Regions from separate parts of the Corynebacterium lactis RW2-5 genome, predicted to be linked through region 2. Evidence: predicted binding sites of a transcription regulator. Region 2 holds the regulator's gene; the other holds the start of a gene.
What was found. The regulator LexA, encoded in region 2, represses DNA repair genes until DNA is damaged. The targets are predictions, from matches to a motif close to CGAACANNTGTTCG.
Positions count from the first base shown of each region.

Region 1 (4,871 bases), 790 kb from region 2:
TGGAGTCGGAGGCCATGCGGTAATCCTACTTCAGCACTTCGCGCAGCTCGGCGACTTGTCCCAGAGAGCCGACAATCTTCCAGCGGCCGACGGCTGCGCAGTCGCCGCCCGCCCCCTCGATGAGCGCGCGACCGGGCAGCCAGTCCCACGGAGCGACGTCCCGCTGGAACCACACGCCCAGGCGGCCGTCGACAACGCCCGCCATGTCCACGGATGCAGAGCCGAGCATGCGCCAGGTCGCGCAGCGAGAAACGGCGTCGAGCCAGGAACGAGTGGCGGTGGCTTCCTGCTCGTCCGCGGAGCCGACCACGGTGGTGTGCAGGTACGTTGCAGCGCAGACCTCGCCCAGCGGAAGGTTCTCCACCTGGACGTCGTCGACCGTGCCGTTGAGGTTGATGCGGGTGGTCGGGAGTTCGGGTCCTCCGATCCAGGTTTCTCCACTGGCGGGGCGGTGGACCGCGCCGAGGATAAGGTCCTCGGGGTCGTTGACATCGCCGATTACGAGGGCCAACGCGCTGCACCAATAGTCCGAGCCAGAGGTGAAGTTGTAGGTGCCGTCGACCGGGTCGATTACCCAAGTGCGCCCGGACTGAGACTCCTTGGCGGAGCCCTCCTCTCCGAGGATGCCATCGTTCGGGCGGAGTCGGGCCAGCGCGTCGACGACGAACTTCTCCGCCGCTCGGTCAGCGGCCGTGACAACATCAGAGATTGAGGTTTTAAATTGCTTGACCAGGCCCTCCGCCCGCATCTCGGAGGCGATCGAGGCAGCTCTCTTAACAATCGCCACGGCGATGGCGGTATCGGACGCCGCGATGGATTCGGACAGCTGTCCGATGAAGGCGTCGAGTTCGTGGGATGCGGCGGTGGCGTCGGCGGTCGGTTCAGGCATAGGTACCATTGTGCACCGTTTCTCGCTCTAAAGCTTGCATGGAAGCTAAGGTGGTATCCGTGAATCCGGAAGTGACTGCTGACCTCAAAGAACTCGACGCAACTCTGACTACCATTGAGAAGGTGGTCGACGTTGAGGAGCTCTCGGACCGTACCAGGGAACTCGAAGCACAGGCGGCAGACCCCTCTTTGTGGGATGATCCCGACCATGCTCAGCAGGTAACCAGCGCGCTGTCGCAGGCGCAGGCAAAGATGAAGAAGATTGCTTCGATTCGCGCTCGGCTTGACGACGTCGCGGTCATGTACGAACTCGCCGAGGAGGAACAGGACCCAGACGCCGTTGAGCTGGCGGATGCAGAACGTTCCGAACTGCGCGGGGACATCGAATCCCTCGAGGTCACGACCATGCTTTCGGGGCCTTACGACGAGCGTGAAGCAGTGATTAACATCCGTTCCGGCGCTGGTGGTGTGGATGCAGCTGACTGGGCCGAGATGCTGATGCGCATGTACCTCCGCTGGGCCGATAAGAACGGCAATAAGGTCGAGGTCTACGACACTTCCTACGCTGAGGAAGCTGGTATTAAGTCGGCGACCTTCGTCGTGCATGGCGAATATATGTACGGCACGCTCTCCGTCGAGCAGGGAGCCCATAGGCTTGTCCGTATCAGTCCCTTCGACAACCAGGGTCGCCGCCAGACGTCGTTTGCTGAGGTTGAGGTGCTGCCGGTGGTCGAGGAGACCGACCATATCGATATCCCGGAGACGGACATCCGCGTCGATGTGTACCGTTCCTCGGGGCCTGGCGGACAGTCTGTGAACACCACGGACTCCGCCGTGCGCCTGACGCATATCCCGACGGGAATTGTGGTGACCTGTCAGAATGAGAAGTCGCAGCATCAGAACAAGGCTTCGGCCATGCGGGTGTTGCAGGCGAAGCTGTTGGAGCGCAAGCGCCAGGAAGAGCGCGCCGAGCTCGATGCGCTGGGCGCCGGAGGTAATGCTTCGTGGGGTAACCAGATGCGTTCCTACGTGCTGCACCCCTACCAGATGGTCAAGGATCTTCGCACCGAGTTCGAGGTCAACAACCCGCAAGCGGTTTTGGACGGCGACATTGACGGCTTCCTCGAAGCGGGCATTCGTTGGCGAATGGCAGAGCAGCAGGCTGAGAGCTAGAAACCGCATTCTGCTCTCGCCTGTTCTACTAGAACTCTGGACTCATGTAGTAGTTCATGACGGCGTTGGTTGTATTCGCGGAGGGTCTGCCCCTTTCTAACTCTGCGTATCTCGTAGGAATATCTTCCGTGTCCGGCCATTGGTCCGCTTTCCTGACTTACCAGGGTGGTTCCGGATTTTGTCGATGTCCAGTACTCCGTGCCGTCTATCTCGCGAGCGACATTCCAGAGTCCCGAAGTTTTCAGGTTGTGGTGCTTCCTGCATAAACAGTGAAGGTTGTGGGTGCTGGAAGCGCCGCCACTTTCGGGGTCTTCGTGGTTGTAGGGTTCGATATGGTCGAGGTCGCATTTTGTGGCCTCAACCTCGCAGCCAGGAAACCTGCACGTCCCGTCGCGACCTTGCACGAAGGTCCGCTGCCGCTCGGAGGGCGTGTATCCTTCCACGGTCTCGTCCGCCATCAGACGCACGCTGGAGACCCTGTCGAGCCATGAGGCTGTTGCGATGCGGTTGATCCATCCGAGACCGCCGATCCACGCTTTCTGCGGCTTCTCTTCTGTGAGAGGGCAGTAGAGATTTAACGTGGCAGTGACCTCCACAGTGCCGTGCATCAGATGGGTCAGCGCTTCAACTTTGGTGCAATCCTGGTCAGCCGCGATTTCGTCGAGGATGAGCTCGAACTCGTGAGCGCGCTCTGGCGCTAGTTCCATGTAGACCTCCGTTAGCGCATCTCCACTGCTGAAACCGATGTGCTCGCCAATTTTTTCGGTGGCGGCTGTGGTAATGGCCGGTACGGAGTCGCCCGGGATATCGCGAGGGCGCAGCAAGGGGGCGAACTCCTCGATAACGTTTTGCAAGAAATGGTGCAGACTGCGCACGCCGCGAAGGACCTCATTGTTCCTTCTGGGAGATACGAATTCGAGGAGCCGCTGCTCAATCTCCGCCACAGTATCCGCGTTCTGAAGTGGTAAAACCGCGTCCGCGATAGTCCTCATATGGAGGAAAGGGAGGTGGGCACGTTGCGTAAGCAGCTGGCACAGTTTCGGCATCCGGTTCAACTGGATGCCGATATCGACGTATTGCATCGCGCGTGCCCGAGACATTCCCAGCGCGGCAGAGACATGGGAAACATGATCCTCGACATCTTCCGTGGGTGAGGACGGAGCGCATGCTAGTGCAAGTTCAAGCTCGACACGATTGCGCTGTATCCCTAGTTTTGCTGGAGCTTCCTCCGATAGCTCGTGATGAAAACGTGGCGCCGAGTCCGCCAGCGTGTCCTCGTAGGTAATGGTTTTGTGCCTCATCGGCTCCCCCCGGTGGCTGTTGGCCTTGGTGTCCGAAAATTCCCAAATCTCTCGTTGATCTGACTTCCGCTTTTTATTATAGTCGAAAAGAAATTCGATTCAAGGGGGTGGGGTGAGAGGTTTTCTCCAGGGCGTAGCTTCATGCTTTAGTGTGTTAATACTGGGAAATCTGGTGCTCCGGAGTGTTGTTGGGGTGAGGTTTGCGCCGGCCAAAGAGGAATGGATATTCGATAAAGCAAGGGGCTGGTAGGGCTTTGTATAAAATATGAGAGAAGTGCAAACCGGTGTGACTTAAGTGATGGCTGTGGATACAGTGTCTTACTGTGATCACATTCGACGGTGTAACCAAGTCTTATTCGACATCTACTCGCCCGGCGCTCAATGACGTCTCGGTCCAAATCGACAAGGGCGAGTTCGTGTTCCTTATCGGACCTTCGGGCTCAGGTAAGTCGACATTCCTGCGGCTGATGGTTCGTGAGGAAAAGGCGGACTCCGGAAAACTGATCGTTGCGGGACAGGACCTCACGAAGATTCCGCAACGGAGCATTCCGAAGCTCAGGCAGAAAATTGGCTACGTGTTCCAGGACTTCCGCCTACTGCCGAAGAAGACCGTCTATGAGAATGTCGCTTTCGCGCTGCAGGTTATCGGTAAGAGCAAGGCAAAAATCGATAAGGCCGTGCCGGAGACGCTGGAAATGGTCGGGCTCGAGGGTAAGGCGAATCGCTATCCGCACGAGCTCTCGGGCGGTGAGCAGCAGCGTGTCGCTATCGCACGTGCCTTCGTCAACCGCCCGCTGATTCTGCTTGCCGACGAGCCCACGGGCAATCTCGATCCGGAAACCTCTAGCGACATCATGTTGCTGCTGGACCGCATCAATCGAATGGGAACGACCGTAGTTATGTCGACGCACGACAATGATGCTGTCGACGCGATGCGCAGGCGAGTCCTGGTGCTGGAGCTGGGGCGCTTAGTGCGAGATGACGCGACGGGCATCTACGGCCTGGGCCGTTAAGAATCCTCATCGAAGACTAATCGAGAACAATTGAGACTTTGCGAAAGGCACTGTAGAAAATGAAGACTCGCTTTGTGGTTGGTGAGGCGTTTTCCTCTTTGGGGCGAAACGTGACTATGACAATCGCGATGATTATCACCACCGCGATTTCTCTGGCACTACTAGCTTCCGGAATTTTGGTCACAGAACTGACCAATCGTACAAAGGACATGTATCTCGACCGGGTTGAGGTGCAGATTGAACTTAGTGAAGAAATTTCCGCGAGTGATGCGGCTTGTACTTCTCCGGGTTGTGCAGAAATTGTCGACAAGTTGGAGCAGGAAAGTGGAGTGGAGTCGGTCACTTACCGAAACCGACAGCAAAACTTCGATCACTTCGTCGCGATGTTCAAGGACACTGACCCGGCGCTAGTGCAGAACGCCACGCCGGAGTCGCTGCCGGCCGTCGTGATGGTGCGCCTGAGCGACCCGACGGATGTTAGTCCGCTCGATGTGGT
Region 1 is NZ_CP006841.1:2,042,279-2,047,149, reverse strand. Features, by position in the region: gene hisN (histidinol-phosphatase) at 1-16, opposite strand, end outside; gene CLAC_RS08940 (inositol monophosphatase family protein) at 26-889, opposite strand; gene prfB (peptide chain release factor 2) at 949-2,061, shown strand; gene CLAC_RS08930 (HNH endonuclease signature motif containing protein) at 2,058-3,362, opposite strand; gene ftsE (cell division ATP-binding protein FtsE) at 3,686-4,375, shown strand; gene ftsX (permease-like cell division protein FtsX) at 4,435-4,871, shown strand, end outside.
Region 1: the regulator LexA is predicted to act here: its motif matches at 3,446-3,459, upstream of CLAC_RS08930 (HNH endonuclease signature motif containing protein).

Region 2 (4,871 bases):
GCAACGCGTCGGTATCGATGCGTGGCCGCATGGTGGCGCAGCTGGGCTAGTCGAAGATTGCCGAATCACAGTCGTTCGCGACCTGATGATGGAGCATGGAGGCCCTGTCCGAGACCCGGACGAATTCCGTGTTTTGACCGACGCAGTGCAAGGCAGCGTCGCTTCGGGGGTGCGGCAATTGGTTGTCGGTATCGCTAAGGCAATGCCAGCTTTCGTCACAGTTGAGCAGCAACTAGAGCGCTGGGACGGCGATGCAATCGATGACATGAGGCGCCAATTAGACTTCATGTTGCCCAAGGGCGCGGTAGCTAAACATGGGTGGACGCATTTACGCCACCTCCCGCGGTATCTCGAAGCAATGCAAATCAGGCTTGAGGAGATGAACGTTTCGCCGGATCGCGATGCTGATCGCGAAGACGAAGTCACGGAGGCGCGAGTATATCTCGAAGAAAAGTTGAAAAAATTACCAAAGGCAAAGATGAACTCAACCGAAGTCCGAGAGATACAGTGGCTCATTCAAGAACTACGCGTAAGCCTATTCGCGCAGCGTCTCGGAACTGCACAGACTGTCTCCCTAACCCGAATTAAGAAGAAGATAGACAAGTTGCGATAAAAAGTGGCGCAATGCAGTGCTGCCCCACTCTACCGGTCGGCTGACGGAAAGCCCGTATTTTGGGCTATCCCGCCGGCGGTTCCTCTGCACTAATTTCTCTGCGTAAGCTCGCAATTTCGCGAGCGAAGTCATCGGCTGAGGTGAAGGATTTGTAGACCGACGCAAATCGCAGATAACCAACCTCATCGAGCTCACGCAGTGGCTCCAGAATTGCAAGGCCGATATCGTTCGAATCGATGCGAGGAGTACCTTTTTCCCGCAAACGCTCTTCGACCTTTTGCGCGAGTTTTTTCAATTGAGATTCAGAGACTTCACGTCCCTGACAGGCACGACGGACACCACGAATGACCTTTTCCCGGTCAAATTCCTCTGGAACCCCGTCCCGTTTAACCACCATCAATTGTGACCGTTCGATAGTTGAAAAACGCCGATGACAGTTCAAACACTCCCGCCTCCTGCGAATCCCCATTCCATTGTCAATCAGGCGTGAGTCAAGGACACGAGTCTGTTCATGGTGGCAAAACTGGCAATGCACGGCATCTAGTCTACTGCGTCGAGTATGAAGCAAATGCTGGAGCTGGAGGTTGATTCAAAGACTCACCCGAATTCGCAAGCATGGAGCCAAACAGACCAAAACCAGTGCCAAGCACAATAGTCCAACCAACGAGCGCCTTAGACAACCTGCCGTCGGGAACCATCGCCGGAACCTGCGAAGTAGCGCGACTAACTGCAACACCGGGGCGCCCGTAGGACATTTCAGTCTTATCCGGACGGGAGCGATCAAAACTGGATCTAGCGACCCGACACTGAATTGCTGTACGACGAGCTGGTTTCCTCCGGTCCTCCGCAACAGAAGTCCTACGCTGAGATTTCATAGACCTTTCGCCCCACACGACAGTGCGAGGGCTGCTGCGCGGACCAATGAACTTAACTGGCGTGTCAACCGACGCGAAAGCAACGTGCGAATTGGTGCTGGAATCTAGAGCATTAAGCGTTTCGATCGACATAAGTTGGTGCCCCTTTCTGGCCGGTTCGTTGTAAATCTTCTAAAGCCCCTAAGCACTGTGCGGTGTTTAGGATTCGAGTCCCTTCAACAGACCCCCGACATACGCTTGCCCAGGAATCAAGGACGCTCTGAACTCTAGGGTGACTTCCGGGCTGATTTTTCGAAAATAACACTAGATACAAACAGCTGTTCGATTGCATGCTATGTTCGATTTATAACACCATGTTCGAAAGATGTCCAGCGACGGGCGTAATTATTTTCGAATATATTGGTTGAAACGCAGGTCACTCAGCCCAACCCCATCCATCGGGTTCGAAAATCTTAAGAGATCTCCCCCACGTACGGGAACTTTCGAACGCTTTGGGGTAAACTAATTTTCGAACGCATGCACACGAAGGGCTGCTCGCTACCATTCTTTTATTGAGGTTCGAACGCCCACCCACACCGCCCGATTAATCGAAATTGAGGGGATATGACCATGACTCCTAAGAAAAAGGGAAGCCTGAAAACCCTTACTGAGCGGCAGCGCCGAATTCTCGATGTTATTTCTGATGCCGTCGTTTTGCGCGGTTATCCGCCAAGCATTCGAGAAATCGGAGATGCCGTTGGCCTCAACTCCACGTCATCGGTTGCTTACCAGTTAAAGGAGCTGGAGAAGAAAGGTTTCCTCCGACGCGACCCCCACAAGCCGCGCGCCGTGAACGTACGCGACTCTAAGTCTTCCGCAGGTAGCTTCACTCCAGTGAAGCCCGGACCAAAGCCCCAGCAGGACTCAGGGACCCCTGAGCTTCCAGAGGATATGCCCGAACCGATTTACGTTCCTATTGTGGGACAGATCGCGGCAGGAAATCCGATCCTCGCCGAACAACACGTCGAGGCCCACATGGCCCTCCCTATGGAAATTACCGGCAGCGGCCAGCTCTACCTCCTGAAGGTTGTCGGTGATTCGATGATTGACGCGGGAATCCTCGATGGAGATTGGGTTGTTGTCCGCTCCCAGAATGTCGTGGAGCAAGGTGATTTTGTCGCTGCTCTCTTCGAAGACGAAGCAACTGTGAAAGAGTGGCATGAAGACGCTGCCGGAAAATGGCTAATGCCACACAATAGGGCATTCGATCCCCTCCCTGCAGAGCGCGCTCGGATCCTGGGCAAGGTCGTAAGCGTTCTACGCAGTCTCTGATTACGCTCCGGACCCAAAGTTCTCGAGTTAAACGGGCCCCACATCGTGTCGTCTGACGTCGGCATCCAAGTAGGCGCGCTTGCCCACCCCCAGACGAGCCTTCCGAATCCGCGTATTGCCTGCTGTATCCCACCCCTAAAAACAACATTTCTTTGCCCGTAACCACACAAAACGGGCATAATTCTAGCTGTAGCTATTTTTGGAGGCGTCGCTATGTATGCAGAGGAACGACGTAGGAAGATTGCATCGCTGACTGCGGTGGAAGGTCGAGTCACCGTAGCCGATTTGGCAGAGGCGTTCGACGTTACAGCGGAGACAATCCGCCGAGATCTTGCTCAGCTAGATGCTGAAGGTGCAGTTCACCGAGTACATGGTGGTGCTGTCGCCACCCGTTCCTTCCAGACGGTGGAATTCACTGTCGCCGCGCGTAAAAATGCGCAGAAGGACGCAAAATTGTCCATCGCCCGGCTTGCCGCAGAATGTCTGCCAGAAGACGGTGGCGGTGTATTCCTCGATGCAGGCACTACCACTGAGGCCCTAGCCGATTTGATGGTCCACTCCCCTGATAGTCGCCGTTGGACTGTCGTGACCAACTCCTTACCGAACGCAATGACGCTTGCTGCGTCCAATCGGATTGAACTTCAACTGCTTGGCGGGCAAGTCCGAGTGATTACTCAAGCAGTCGTCGGGGACGCTGCTCTACGTACCCTTGCCGTGATGCGCGCAGATGTGGCTTTCATCGGTTCTAATGCGCTCACGATTGATCACGGCTTATCCACTGCAGATCCTCAGGAAGCTGCTGTAAAACGCGCAATGATTACCAACGCACGCAAAGTGGTAGTAATGGCTGACTCGACAAAGCTTGGCCGAGACTTCCTCGTCAGTTTTGCCTCTCTCGAGGATATTGACGTGGTTATTACTGACGAGTCTGCTCCTGAACAGTTCGTTGCTGACCTGAAAGATCATGGCGTCGAGGTCATGGTCGCCTCATGATTCTCACGCTCACGGTCAACCCCTCAATCGACCGTCTCGCACGCCTCGATACTGAACTGGTTCGGGGCGGAGTTTTCCGCTTGCCCATGTCGGAAGATATCGCCGGCGGCAAGGGAATTAATGTTTCTAAGGCCGTCCACTTTGCAGGAGAAGAGACACTCGCTCTCTACCCTGCGGCCGAGCACGGTAAGTTCACCCGTCTACTCGAGGTCTCTGGTATTCCTCATGAGGCAATCAACACAATGAATGAGGCGCGTGTAAACCTCACACTCGCAGAAGCAGACGGTACAACCACAAAACTCAACTCTCCTGGTATGACGTTAACGAAGGCGCATCGCCGTCGTGTCCTAGAAAAGCTGCTGCATCACGCCAAGAAAGCCTCCTGGGTTATTTTCGCAGGGTCACTGCCGCCGGGCGTTCCTCGCGATTTCTACGTCAACTGCACCGAGGCAGTCCAAGCTTTTAATCCCGAAGCGCACATTGCGCTTGATACCAGCGACGGACCTCTGACCTCCGTAATACGCGCTTTTCCTCGCACGGCTCCATACCTAATGAAGCCTAATGCCTTCGAACTTGGCCAGATCGTGGGTGAAGACGGCGAACAGATGGAACGCTCAGCCTTGGCAGGAGACTTTCAGCCTGCAGCCAAGGCGGCAAGGGCTCTCAATCAACTAGGGGTCACAGAGGTTCTAGCAACACTCGGCGAGGCCGGAGCGATACTTGCCATCAAGGACGGTCCTTGCTTCGCAGCGACTTCACCGAAAATCATTCCCCAATCGACCGTAGGCGCTGGGGACTGTGCTCTCGCCGGCTACGTTCTATCTCGCCAACGTGGAGAATCCTTCCCACAGGCATTGAGCAATGCGGTAGCCTACGGCGCTGCCGCGACGAGTTTGCCTGGCACTACTATTCCTTATCCAGAGCAAGTGCACCCCGAATTCGCTCATGCCTGGGAACTAGATTAGGAGCAATAGAAACGATGGCTGCCTCCGCTGAGTTTTCCTCCATTGCAACCACGTTGGTCGAGGATTCAGTGGTGTTCCTCGACATCGATTTGGGCGAGTCAAAAGAATCTATAC
Region 2 is NZ_CP006841.1:1,249,459-1,254,329, reverse strand. Features, by position in the region: gene hrpA (ATP-dependent RNA helicase HrpA) at 1-613, shown strand, start outside; gene nrdR (transcriptional regulator NrdR) at 678-1,148, opposite strand; gene lexA (transcriptional repressor LexA) at 2,092-2,799, shown strand; gene CLAC_RS05475 (DeoR/GlpR family DNA-binding transcription regulator) at 3,013-3,792, shown strand; gene CLAC_RS05470 (1-phosphofructokinase family hexose kinase) at 3,789-4,757, shown strand; gene CLAC_RS05465 (PTS fructose transporter subunit IIABC) at 4,772-4,871, shown strand, end outside.